2 regions of the Paenibacillus sp. FSL R5-0636 genome follow, and region 2 is predicted to be linked to the other one. Evidence: riboswitches for the same ligand, from Rfam matches in the RefSeq annotation. Region 2 holds a riboswitch; the other holds the start of a gene.
The links. Region 2 has a riboswitch for preQ1 ahead of queF (preQ(1) synthase). Riboswitches for the same ligand answer to the same signal wherever they lie in the genome.
Positions count from the first base shown of each region.

Region 1 (5,974 bases), 2.4 Mb from region 2:
ACATATAGCTGCCCAATCTCCCCAGTAGGGACTTCCCGGAACTGTTCATCACGAATGGAAATTTGCACCCCGGGATAAGGTTTGCCTATAGAGGTCGGATTATGCTCGGTCAGAACATTCAAATAACTAATATAACTCGCTTCTGAAGAACCGTAGGATTCATAAAGGCGCGCTCCACCAAACACTTCCATGCCCCTTTTCTTGGACAACTCCGACCACTTTGCACCTGAGCTAATAATCGCATCAATCTGTATCTGCCCAGGTACAGCCTGCAACATCATGGATTCGATCATTGTTGGTACGACGAACAGCACCACACCCGGAATTTGCTGGCACAGCTCTAACAACTTCGTGGCACTAAATTTTTGTGTGATATGAAAGGTTGCTCCACAATATAGACTCTGCATTACGGCGAATAAGGATAGGGAATGCACAAATGGACCTGGTGCCAAAACATCCTTCATAGCGTCCAATTCAAAAGCAATATTCGAGACCTCAAAGCTTTTTAACCATGATAAATGGGTACGCATATAACCTTTGGGCAACCCGGTTGTGCCTGAAGTAAAGCCAATAAATAATAATTCATTCGTCTCATCCAACTCAGCCTCCGGCTTCAGGGCAGCCAGCCACTGATCATAGGAACTTGTTCGTTCATTTGAGAAGGTCAGTGTTGGGATCGCTTGATCCTTGAGGACCAGATTCTTTGCGGCTTCCGGCTCGGCAAAAATCATTGTCGGCTGGCACTGTTCTATAATAACCTGCAGTTCATTAGCACTCCATTTGGGATCTAAGGGAATGGGAACACAGCCCGCATAAATCGCCCCCAAGAAAACCTCAACAAATTCAATACAATTCGTAGATAAAATCGCGATTTTGTCATGCCTCAGACCCTTTTGCTGTAGGCCATTCGCGATTCTCCGCATCGTTTCTACTAATGTTGTATAGGTATGACTTGCTAGGTCATGGGTTAAGGCAATGTTGTCAGGCTGCTGTGCTGCATGACGCAGTATAGGAACTACTAGATTCATCCTTGATCACACCTGTTCGTAATTTCTGTGACTACCAATTATATACATTTTCTTCAATCGGACTGCCCCGCAAGTCCAGCCCAGACTAAAGTATATGTGTTAAGCGCCATCGCAGGCGCTCCTGTTAGACTAACCCGCTAGAATTGCTATGATAGCTTATTTTAGCTTTATATTATTTTTATGTACACATTTTCATGTAACTATTAAGTCCATCTTACAACTAAAAAATAGCCAGCACGCATCGATTATGATCGGTACGCGCTGGCTGTATTGTTGTTTAGTCCTTCTTTTGAACGGTTGATGGTGTACCCTCTTCAGCAAAAGTAAAGGTTCGGGCGATATATAAGATAGGTGTGCTTACTGCGGTTAGTAAGAACTTCGCTAGATAAGTTGTAAGCAAAATTTCAAGCCATACATTCCAGTCATACAAGCCCGCAAACGCAATGGTGCAGAAGATAAGTGTATCCACAAAGGAGCTAATCATCGTACTGCCGTTGGAACGAATCCACAGCTGACTTGAGGTGCTGTAATATTTACGAATCCAAGAGTACAACCGAACATCTAGGAACTGACTAATGAAGTAAGCAGTAAGACTACCCAAAGCTAGTCGAGGCATCAGCCCAAAAATCGTCTCCAAAGAAGACTGAGCGATATCGGTCTCCTGTGGCTTAAATACTAGTACCATCTGCATAATGACTGTAGTCATAAGCAAGGTGAAGAAACCAAACCAGACCGCTTTACGTGCTTCCGCTCTTCCATACTTCTCATTAAGCAAATCGCTGGTCATATACAAAGTGACATACATCGTATTTCCGAGTGTCATCACAATATCAAATGGCATAGCAATCGTCTTAGCTACCTGAATGTTAGCAATTACAGTAGCAATACCTACCCAGGCATACATTCCACTTTTCCCGAACAGGCGGTAACAGAGTAGAAAAAAGGCAAAATTGACAATAACAAATAAAACTCCCCACAACAAATTAAACATATTACTGAAACTCCTCCTAGTTTTGTTTACGCGGGATGGTTACGAACCGCGGCTTACATTATTAAATTTTTGGAACAAAACATTAATACTCTATCACAATAGCGCTTAACAATCCATAAAAATAATATTTTTATATGAAATTGGTAGTTCCAGTTCTTTTTTTTCGACAATTATCTAAAATAGTCAGCAATAATTCATTTTTTTCAGAAAAAAATGCTCTATAGGACAAAACTTTCACTATTCATCCAGAGGTTAATTCTATAGAATAGTATCAAACACCTTATTCCCGATCCATTTAGTAGAAATATGACATAACTATGGAATATATCTCGGGTCGCCAATTTCCAGCAGTTGGCATGGAGTATCTAGTGAAGACCAAAAAAAGAAATGACCTCACCGTCCATAAAAAAAGGAGAGAACGATATGTTTCGTATCAAGCATTCGATCAGTCGCAAATTCACGCGTTTATTATTTGTTGTTCTGTTGCTCACGTCTCTTTTGTTAAGCACCAGCTTCTACTTTATCTCCATCAATATCTTCAACAGCTATGTTATGCCACAGATTAACAAAATCCTTACTGCCGCTGCTCAGGACGTATATAAGAATCTCAACGTAATGCACGCCCAGCAAACCCTAAATAAGAACGATCAGTCTGCCACCAATCTCGAGTTCTATTTTCAGGAAAAGAGGAAACAACATGGAGTGGAAACCATTTTTCTGGTCAATCTGAAAGGGAAAGAAGCTGAGATTCTATCCGCAGATCACGATGCAAAATTGCAACGGGCAGAAAGTGTCACCGTATCCTCTGCAATGCAACAAGCCTCTAAAGGAAAAACTGGACTAAGCGATACATATAGCGACGCACATGGTATACATAAAACAGCTTATATCGGTATTCCCGGAAGTACGATGGTTATCGGTGTAAGCAGTGACGTAAGCTTCATTCAAGAAAAAACAGACAGTATTCTATGGACAAGTGCCGGAATCACACTTCTGACGTTGATCATCGGTCTAACCGGTGCATGGTTTATGAGTGTGCGTATAACACGTCCAATCTCAAAACTGGCAGCTTATAGTGCCCGGCTCGCAGAGGGAGATTTCACCGAAGAATTATCAGTTAAAGGAAATGACGAAGTTGCACAGTTGTCCGTAAGCTTCCAAGCGATGACCCAACGCCTGAAAGAAATGATCGGACATGTACTGGTAACCTCTAATACTGTCGTTGCGGATTCCAACTCTTTAAAAGAACGTGTTGAGGTTCTCAACGATATGGCGGATCACTCCAGCTCATCGGTAGTAGAAATCGGCAAAGGTAGTACGACTATCGCTAGCAGTGCATCAGATAACTCGAGAGCAATGGAAGAAATCAATTTAGGCATTCAAAGTATTGCCTCAGCAGCGAATGAAGTCACGGAGCAAATCAGTGAGGCTTCCGCTGAAGCAAGTGGCGGTAATGAAATTGCTCAAAGTGCCGTGCTGCAAATGCGCCAGGTTGAACGTGCTTCCCTACAGTCGCTGGATCAGTTACAAATCATGAATGAGCGTTCAGTAATGATCGGAGAAGTCGTTCACAGCATTACTGAAATTACGAAACAGATCCAAATGCTGTCGCTGAATGCTTCAATCGAAGCTGCACGCGCAGGAGAGCATGGACGCGGTTTTGCTGTTGTTGCGGGAGAAGTACGCAAGCTGTCTGAACAATCACGCAACGCAAACGAACAGATCCGTGACTTCCTACTTGGGCTTCAAGAAGATATGAGCCGCTCCGTTACCGAGATGAACCACGTGAATTCTGAGGTTGCCTCTGGAGTCGGCAAAGTAGCAGAAGCAGGTGATGCCTTTAATCACCTCCTGATTCTTATCCAAAGCATCAATCACAGCATCCAATCCGTATCTGCGGCTACACAGCAAATCTCGGCAAGTACAGAAGAAGTCAGTGCTTCCGTCGAAGAAACTGCACAAATTACATCAAGATCGCAAGAAAGTGCGGACACACTCGCTGCTAACTCAGAGCGGCAGCGCGTCGAACTGGAAGGCCATGCAGAAACCGTTAAACATCTGTATGAGCAAGCCAAGAAACTCCAAGAAGCTGTGCAGCAATTTAAGATCTAACGCTTGTAAACTAAAAACCCCCGTTCACACGAAAGTGTTGAACGGGGGTTTTTAGTTTATGGCTCGCTAGCGCTTGCTGAGGTCTCGCTTAGGCTTGGGGGCATACGCTAGGCTTGCGCGGAGCTCTCGCTTAGACTCAGGGTGCATGCGCTAGGCTTGCGCGAAGCTCTCGCTTAGACTCGGCTACATGTACTAGTTTGCGCGAAGCTCTCGCTTAGACTCGGCTGCATGCGCTAGGCTTGCGCAAAGCTCTCGCTTAGACTCATCACGCCATTTGCTGCTGGCTTGCGGACTCAGATGCCGCTATTACTCGAAAAACTGCCATTTGGAGGCTTTTTCGGACTCGAGAGACGCTATGGCCTCATAATCAACCCAGACTCAGCCTATTTTGTTCAAATAGCGCCTCTGGTGTCCAAAAACGCTCCAAAATAACCCTTTTTTCGCAAATAAGGTCTCCTGAGTCCGGAGCCAAGTTACTCACAGCGAATTACTTAAAGTTCATCCGTGGTGCTACCTACAGCAAGTTACTCAAAGTTCCTCCGTGGATGCTACCTACAGCAATAGAATCAGCTACATGCACTAGCTTGCGCGAAGCTCTCACTTAGACCTCAGCACGCTATTTGCTGCTGGCTTGCGGACTCAGATGCCGCTATTACTCGAAAAACTGCCATTTGGAGGCTTTTTCGGACTCGAGAGACGCTATGGCCTCATAATCAACCCAGACTCAGCCTTTTTTGTTCAAATAGCGCCTCTGGTGTCCGAAAACGCTCCAAAATAACCCTTTTTTCGCAAATAAGGTCCCCTGAGTCCGAAGCCAAGTTACTCACTCAGTAAAAACTAGGTTACTCAGCTTTCATTCAGCTTTTATGGCTAAGCAAACATCACTCAACTTAGTGTCGCGGTGCCCAGAGGATGACCGATACACCGATCACACAAATACCTGCTCCGACCCAGTCATATACGTCTGGTGTCTTCTTGTCTACAAGCCATCCCCATAAGACCGCGAGCACGATAAACACCCCGCCGTAAGCCGCATACACTCTGCCGAAGGAAGGGAATTTCTGCAACGTAGGGATAATCCCATACGCTATCAGAATCAAGGACCCCACTAAGCCGTACCAAAGTGGCCTTGATTCTCTCAACCATAACCACACTAAATATCCGCCACCGATCTCAGCAAGGCCAGCAATTATAAATAGCAGAATGGCAAATAACATGTCATCCCTCTTCCCTGTCAATCTCCTAAAAACGCAAAGGTTACTCATAACAAATTGTACTCAAGGTTCATCCGTGGGGCTACCTACAGCAAACTACTCAAGGTTCACCCGTAGAGCTACCTACAGCAAACTACTCAAGGTTCACCCGTGGAGCTGCTTACAGTAAATTACTCAAGGTTCATCCGTAGACAGCAAACTACTCAAGGCTCACCCGTAGTGCTACCTTCAGCAAACTACTCAAGGTTCATCCGTAGAGCTACCTAAAGCAAACTACTCAAGATACATCCGTGGAGCTTACATTAAATTGTGCTGAAGCAGCAATAACACTAGCAGCAGCACAACCTCCAGCAGCTCGTTCAGCGCGCCGTACACGTCGCCGGTGAGCCCGCCGAGCCGGCTGCTGATCCGCCGCGCAGCTGCGGTGCCGCAGGCCAAGGCCGCGACCGGCAGCAGCAGAGCTGCCGCCAGATGCAGCGGCCACGCGGCTAAGCCAGCGCCGAGCGCCAGTGGCGCAGCGGCGGCGGCCAGCGAGAGCAGCGCGGCGACTGCCAGCGCGCGCCGCTCATGCGAGGAAGCTAGGCCGGCGAAGTTCGCGGCCAGCCCCTCGTCTCCACGGGCAATGGGAT
Region 1 is NZ_CP150232.1:1,388,576-1,394,549, reverse strand. It holds gene MKX34_RS06100 (AMP-binding protein) at 1-1,028, opposite strand, end outside; gene MKX34_RS06095 (queuosine precursor transporter) at 1,306-2,019, opposite strand; PreQ1 riboswitch class I at 2,030-2,075, opposite strand; gene MKX34_RS06090 (methyl-accepting chemotaxis protein) at 2,443-4,131, shown strand; gene MKX34_RS06085 (YnfA family protein) at 5,022-5,348, opposite strand; gene cobS (adenosylcobinamide-GDP ribazoletransferase) at 5,643-5,974, opposite strand, start outside.
Region 1: linked by a shared signal. The riboswitch ahead of MKX34_RS06095 (queuosine precursor transporter) and the one ahead of queF (preQ(1) synthase) in region 2 are both predicted to bind preQ1.

Region 2 (5,974 bases):
ATATTGACAAAATTCAAGATGACCTAGAGCAGCTAATGACTGCAGGAAAAGTGAAAAGTCATGAGAATTTAAAAGATCACGTGTACACTAAAATGGGCGGCAAAGCTGATATTTTGGCTGCACCAGCTACTTATGATGAAATTCAAAAGATCGTTACATATGCAGAACAAAATGGGATAACCCTTACGGTACTTGGGAATGGCTCCAATGTGATTATCCGTGATGGAGGTGTACGTGGGATCGTTCTGCAAACGGCAGGACTGACCGAAATGGGGATTCGCGACAATCTCTTATATGCGCAATGTGGTGCCAAAATAATTGATGTTTCCAGATATGCACTTGATAAGGAGCTTACGGGTCTTGAGTTCGCCTGTGGCATTCCAGGAACAGTTGGTGGAGCGCTCTATATGAACGCAGGTGCTTATGGCGGTGAGATCAAAGATGTCCTGCATAGTGCACTAGCTATAAATAAGAACGGGCAATTGGTAACTCTGCAAGGTGATGAGCTGCAATGGGGTTACAGAAAAAGCGTGTTCGCAAGCGGTGAGTACATTGTACTTGAGGCCAAATTTGCTATGACTTCCGGTGATGTTTTAACGATCAAGGCAAAAATGGATGAACTAACTTATTTACGTGAATCGAAGCAACCGCTTGAGTATCCATCCTGTGGGAGTGTATTTAAGCGGCCTCCAGGCCGTTTTGCAGGTCAGTTAATTCAAGAGAGCGGCTTACAGGGTACAAGAATCGGCGGTGCTGAGGTATCCAAGAAGCATGCGGGATTTATTGTGAATGCAGATAATGCAACAGCCAGTGATTACATCGGGCTAATCCACCATGTAAGAGCGACTGTGAAGGATAAATTCGGTGTAGAGCTGGAAACTGAAGTGGAGATCATTGGAGAAGAATAAATGATAAGCAAAAAGAGCCCGCAATCGCTGTGGGCTCTTTTTGCTTATCATAATCATGTTCGTTTAATCTACTGAAAGGGTGTAATTAGCTCTGTCCGTAGTTATTTCTGCCTTGCGGTCGGCTAAGTCTACGATTTGAAGACCTTCAACAGCTAAATCATAAGTGGATTGTGGCAGGGATACCAGTTCACCATCGGCGTTAAGTGTGCTGCCGAAACCTCTTAATATCAGTGCACTTCCAAGATATTCATCAATAACATCGTCTGCACTCCGGAAATCTACGGACTCTAAATTGAAATGAACTTTATCCAAATCACGAAGTTCTTTCTTTTCAATAGCGATTGTTTCATTCAAATGATTGTTAAGCCAATCCATAAGCTGCTGTATACTTTGTTCCATAAAATGCTCCCACCCTTAGCTCGAAGATTATTATGAATAAGTTACCCTTTTCTTAGGATTTGAATCCTTTTTTTTGCCGCATCTTAATTAACCATATGAATAATTCATGTCATTAAAAAGAAATCCACAATCAAATTGGCATTGGTTTTGAGCTTCCTAATCTCTACATACGCAGGTCTATCCACGTTAATCTGGAGTGATTTGCTGATCTGTATAAGGTAACAGTAAAGAGTAGAACTTGTCAGGAGCGGGCTACCCATGGTATAGTTCAAGACGCAATATGCTTTATGCTTTAAGAAGAAGTCTGCACTAAAGTTGTGCAGGAGAGGTTCGCGAACTCCCTCTATAAAAAACTAAGAATATATTAAACAGTACAAGCGGTTGCTGTCCTTTATCCGGACGTTGCTTCCGTTTCTTCTTAGTGGAGCCAAGTTTTCGAAATCTCGTTCTTCTTTCCATTACCGGCCAAGGCCGAAGGAAAAGAGAGGGGTTTTTTGTCGTGTCAGAAGGAAGATTGAAAGAGGAAATGCAAGAAGTTACTTTGCTTGGTAATCAGGGAACACAGTACAAGTTTGGTTATGATCCAGACATTCTGGAGGTGTTTGATAACAAACATCCCGGACGTGATTATTTTGTTAAATTCAACTGCCCTGAGTTCACTAGCTTGTGTCCTGTAACGGGTCAGCCGGATTTTGCCACGCTGTATATTTCGTATATTCCTGAACAAAAAATGGTGGAATCCAAATCATTAAAGCTGTATCTGTTTAGCTTCCGCAACCATGGTGACTTTCATGAGGACTGTGTCAACATTATTATGAATGAACTGATCTCACTGATGGATCCGCGTTACATTGAGGTATGGGGCAAGTTCACTCCGCGCGGAGGCATTTCAATTGATCCTTATTGCAACTATGGAAGACCGGGTACGAAGTATGAGGCGATGGCGGAACACCGCTTAATCAATCACGACCTCTATCCAGAAAAAGTGGACAACCGCTAAATTCCAACTTGTGATAAGGAGAGATTCATATGAACAAAAAAGCACTCGTCGTATTCAGCGGCGGACAAGATAGCACCACTTGCCTGGTTTGGGCATTGCAGCAGTATGAGGAAGTGCAGGTAGTTACCTTCAACTATAATCAACGTCATGCGGCTGAAATCGAAGTTGCAACAGAGATAGCAGCTAAGTTTAATGTAAAACAGCATATTCTTGATCTGGGGCTGCTTAATCAGCTGGCACCCAATGCACTTACCCGTCAGGATATAGATATCGTGGCTGGGGAAGGGGATGAGCTTCCAAGTACTTTCGTCGATGGACGGAATTTGTTGTTTTTATCTTTTGCCGCTATATTAGCTAAACAACTGGGGTACTCCCATATCGTCACTGGGGTTTGCCAAACGGACTTTAGCGGTTATCCGGACTGCCGTGATGTTTTTGTGAAATCATTGAATGTTACGCTGAACTTATCTATGGACTATGAGTTTGCGATCCACACTCCCCTAATGTGGCTGGATAAAAAAGAAACGTGGAAAATGGCCGATCAACTGGGGTATTTTGATTATGTTCGCGAACACACACTGACCTGTTACAACGGTATTATTGGCAGTGGCTGCGGTACTTGTCCAGCCTGTCTATTGCGTCAGCGTGGTCTTGAGCAATATGAGGCAGAGAGAATGGAGGCCGGCTCTTAATGCTTAACGAGGTTTCAGTCTGCAAAATATTTACGTTCGATGCGGCACACCAGTTAGTGGGACACAAAGGGAAATGCAGCAATCTGCACGGACATACTTATAAGCTCGAAGTAGTGCTTAAGGGCAAACCTATGGCCGCGGAAGGCCACTCGGATGAAGGCTTCGTCATTGATTTTAGCGATATCAAAATGACAGTACAACAAAGCCTAGTAGATCGTTTAGATCACGCTTTTCTTGCTATGGGAAATGAACCTGTGTTAGAGACGTTAACGAATACGGGCTCCAAAGTAGCCTTATTGTCTTTCCGTACCACAGTGGAGAATATGTCTTCATATATTGCCTACAAGCTTAAGCAAGCAGGGTTGCCTTTATACTCGGTAAAGCTATGGGAGACTCCAACCTCTTGGGCAGAGGTGCTGGCTGAAGATGTTCCGGATGAAGGGCCATCCTACCGTTTGTATGGAGGCTGTGACTGTGAGTAAGATTCCTGTAATTGAAATATTCGGTCCTACTATTCAAGGCGAAGGTGCGGTAATTGGAGTGAAGACGATGTTTGTCCGCACCTATGGCTGCGATTATCGCTGCGGCTGGTGTGACTCCGCTTTTACTTGGGATGGTACGGCTAAGAATAAGGTTCGCATGATGGAAGCAGAAGAAATCATAAATGAATTATTGGCGTTAGCTGGCGATAATTTCGACTGTGTTACGATTTCAGGCGGTAATCCTGCCTTGATTGGTGAAGGAATGGGTACCTTCATCAGTCTGCTTCATGAGCGTGGAATAAAAGCAGCGATAGAAACTCAGGGGAGTAAATGGCAGGATTGGTTCAATGACGTGGATGTGCTGACAATCAGCCCTAAACCCCCAAGCTCAGGAATGACAACGAATTGGGAAATGTTAGATAACATCATGAGTAAGATGGAGAAACTGGGTCGTTCTACGCATAGCTTGAAGGTCGTAGTGTTTGATGATAATGATTTTGATTATGCGAAAAACGTTCACCAGCGATATCCGAATGTGCAGCTCTTTCTGCAGCCTGGTAATGATGATGTCACGGAAGAGGGCAACATTTCTGCTCGACTTCTGGGAAGGCTGGAGTGGTTGTTTAATAAAGTAATCGTGGATTCGGATATGAACAAGGTTCGTGTACTTCCACAGCTGCATGCATTGATCTGGCATAATAAGCGTGGCAAATAAAAGATTGATGAAATCGTCCGGGTATCTGCTTACAGATGCTCGGTTTTTATTTTTAACATTTGTAACTTCTAGTAGGTAGATAGTCTGTCCCAGTTTCTGGTATGATTTTGAAAAAAGCTCTTGGAGGTTATTCATTTGGAACAATCAACAGCATTATTAATTATCGATGTTCAAGAAGCCATGTTCTCCTATGAACTAAAGCTGTACGATGAAGAGGGTGTGATGGACAGGATTGTCTCCCTTCAGCAAAAAGCTCGATTAGCAGGTACTCCTATTGTGTATATTCAACATACCGAAGATGAGGAGTACACAAAAGGTACACCCACTTGGCAGATCAGTCACCGCATCACACCGCAGGAAGGCGAAGTTATCGTTGAGAAGCCTACTTGGGATGCTTTTCACCGAACGGAATTGCAAGATGAACTCCAAAAGCTCGGGATCACGAATCTGGTGATCTGTGGGATGCAAAGTGAATTCTGTCTGGATACGACAATAAGACGCGCATACAGCATGGGATATAAAAGTGTACTGGTTTCAGATGCTCATAGCACCTTTGATAATGGGGTTCTGAGTAGTAGGGAGATCGTTAAGCATCATAATGCGATAATTGGAGGTAGATTCGCCCAGTTACGAGCTGAAAGCGAGGTTCAGTTCTAGATGAATACACCCCAGGCTGCCATGAAGCCTATTCAGCGTTCTCGCCTTAGATTGTTTGCTGGCAAACGATATTTTATTTGGAAAAGATATTTGAAATGGTACACTGGACGAAGCAAAATAGCGAAGCAGCGTACGGATGAAACATTATCTTATGCAGCTATGACTCATGCTACCCCGTTATTAAGAAGTCTTCGGAATGTAGATATGCTGCTTCAATACAATAAAATTACTAACTTACGGCTGGCAATTGCGAAGCTGGATGGACTTGTTGTGCAGCCGGGGGAGACTTTTTCCTACTGGAGAAGTATTGGTAAGCCCACTAAACGAAAAGGGTATCTGGAGGGTATGGTGCTGCATTATGGTGGTTTTCATTCCGGGGTTGGAGGAGGCTTATGCCAGTTGTCTAATCTGATCTATTGGATGGCACTGCACACACCACTTACCGTTATGGAACGGCATCGTCACAGCTATGATGTATTTCCAGATGAACAACGTACACAACCTTTTGGAAGCGGGGCGACCTGTTCTTATAACTATTTGGATCTTCAATTGAAAAATAACACCGCTCAAACGTATCAACTAAAGCTCTGGCTGGACGATAGCCATTTACACGGGGAATGGAGATGCAATGAGCAGGCGCTTTATGATTATGAAGTATACGAAAGTGATCATAGGATTAGTCTAGAGCCTTGGGGCGGATATATACGCAGTAATAAGATCAGTCGAAAAGTATATACCCGATCTGGAGATCTAATTGGAGATGAAGCTGTAACTGATAATTACGCACTGATGATGTATTCTCCGCTTCTTCATGGATAAGAGGTTAGGGCTTAGGGATATAACATAGAAAGGCATGAAAATTATATCTCTAGACCATCTTCAAAGGAGCGGATTAACAGCATGAAAGCACTAACCTACCAAGGGAAGAAAAAAGTGGAAGTTAAAGAAGTAGCTGATCCGAAGCTTGAGAAAAAAGATGACATTCTTGTTCGGATTACCACTACGGCGATTTGTGGCTCGGATCTGCACATTTATAACGGAGAAATTCCAGGTATGCATGATGATTATGTTATTGGTCATGAGCCGATGGGGATTGTTGAGGAAGTGGGATCTGACGTAAC
Region 2 is NZ_CP150232.1:3,759,705-3,765,678, reverse strand. It holds gene murB (UDP-N-acetylmuramate dehydrogenase) at 1-908, shown strand, start outside; gene MKX34_RS17005 (hypothetical protein) at 972-1,307, opposite strand; PreQ1 riboswitch class I at 1,627-1,670, shown strand; gene queF (preQ(1) synthase) at 1,834-2,307, shown strand; gene queC (7-cyano-7-deazaguanine synthase QueC) at 2,337-2,999, shown strand; gene MKX34_RS16990 (6-carboxytetrahydropterin synthase) at 2,999-3,481, shown strand; gene queE (7-carboxy-7-deazaguanine synthase QueE) at 3,474-4,196, shown strand; gene MKX34_RS16980 (cysteine hydrolase family protein) at 4,332-4,853, shown strand; gene MKX34_RS16975 (VanW family protein) at 4,854-5,672, shown strand; gene MKX34_RS16970 (zinc-dependent alcohol dehydrogenase) at 5,754-5,974, shown strand, end outside.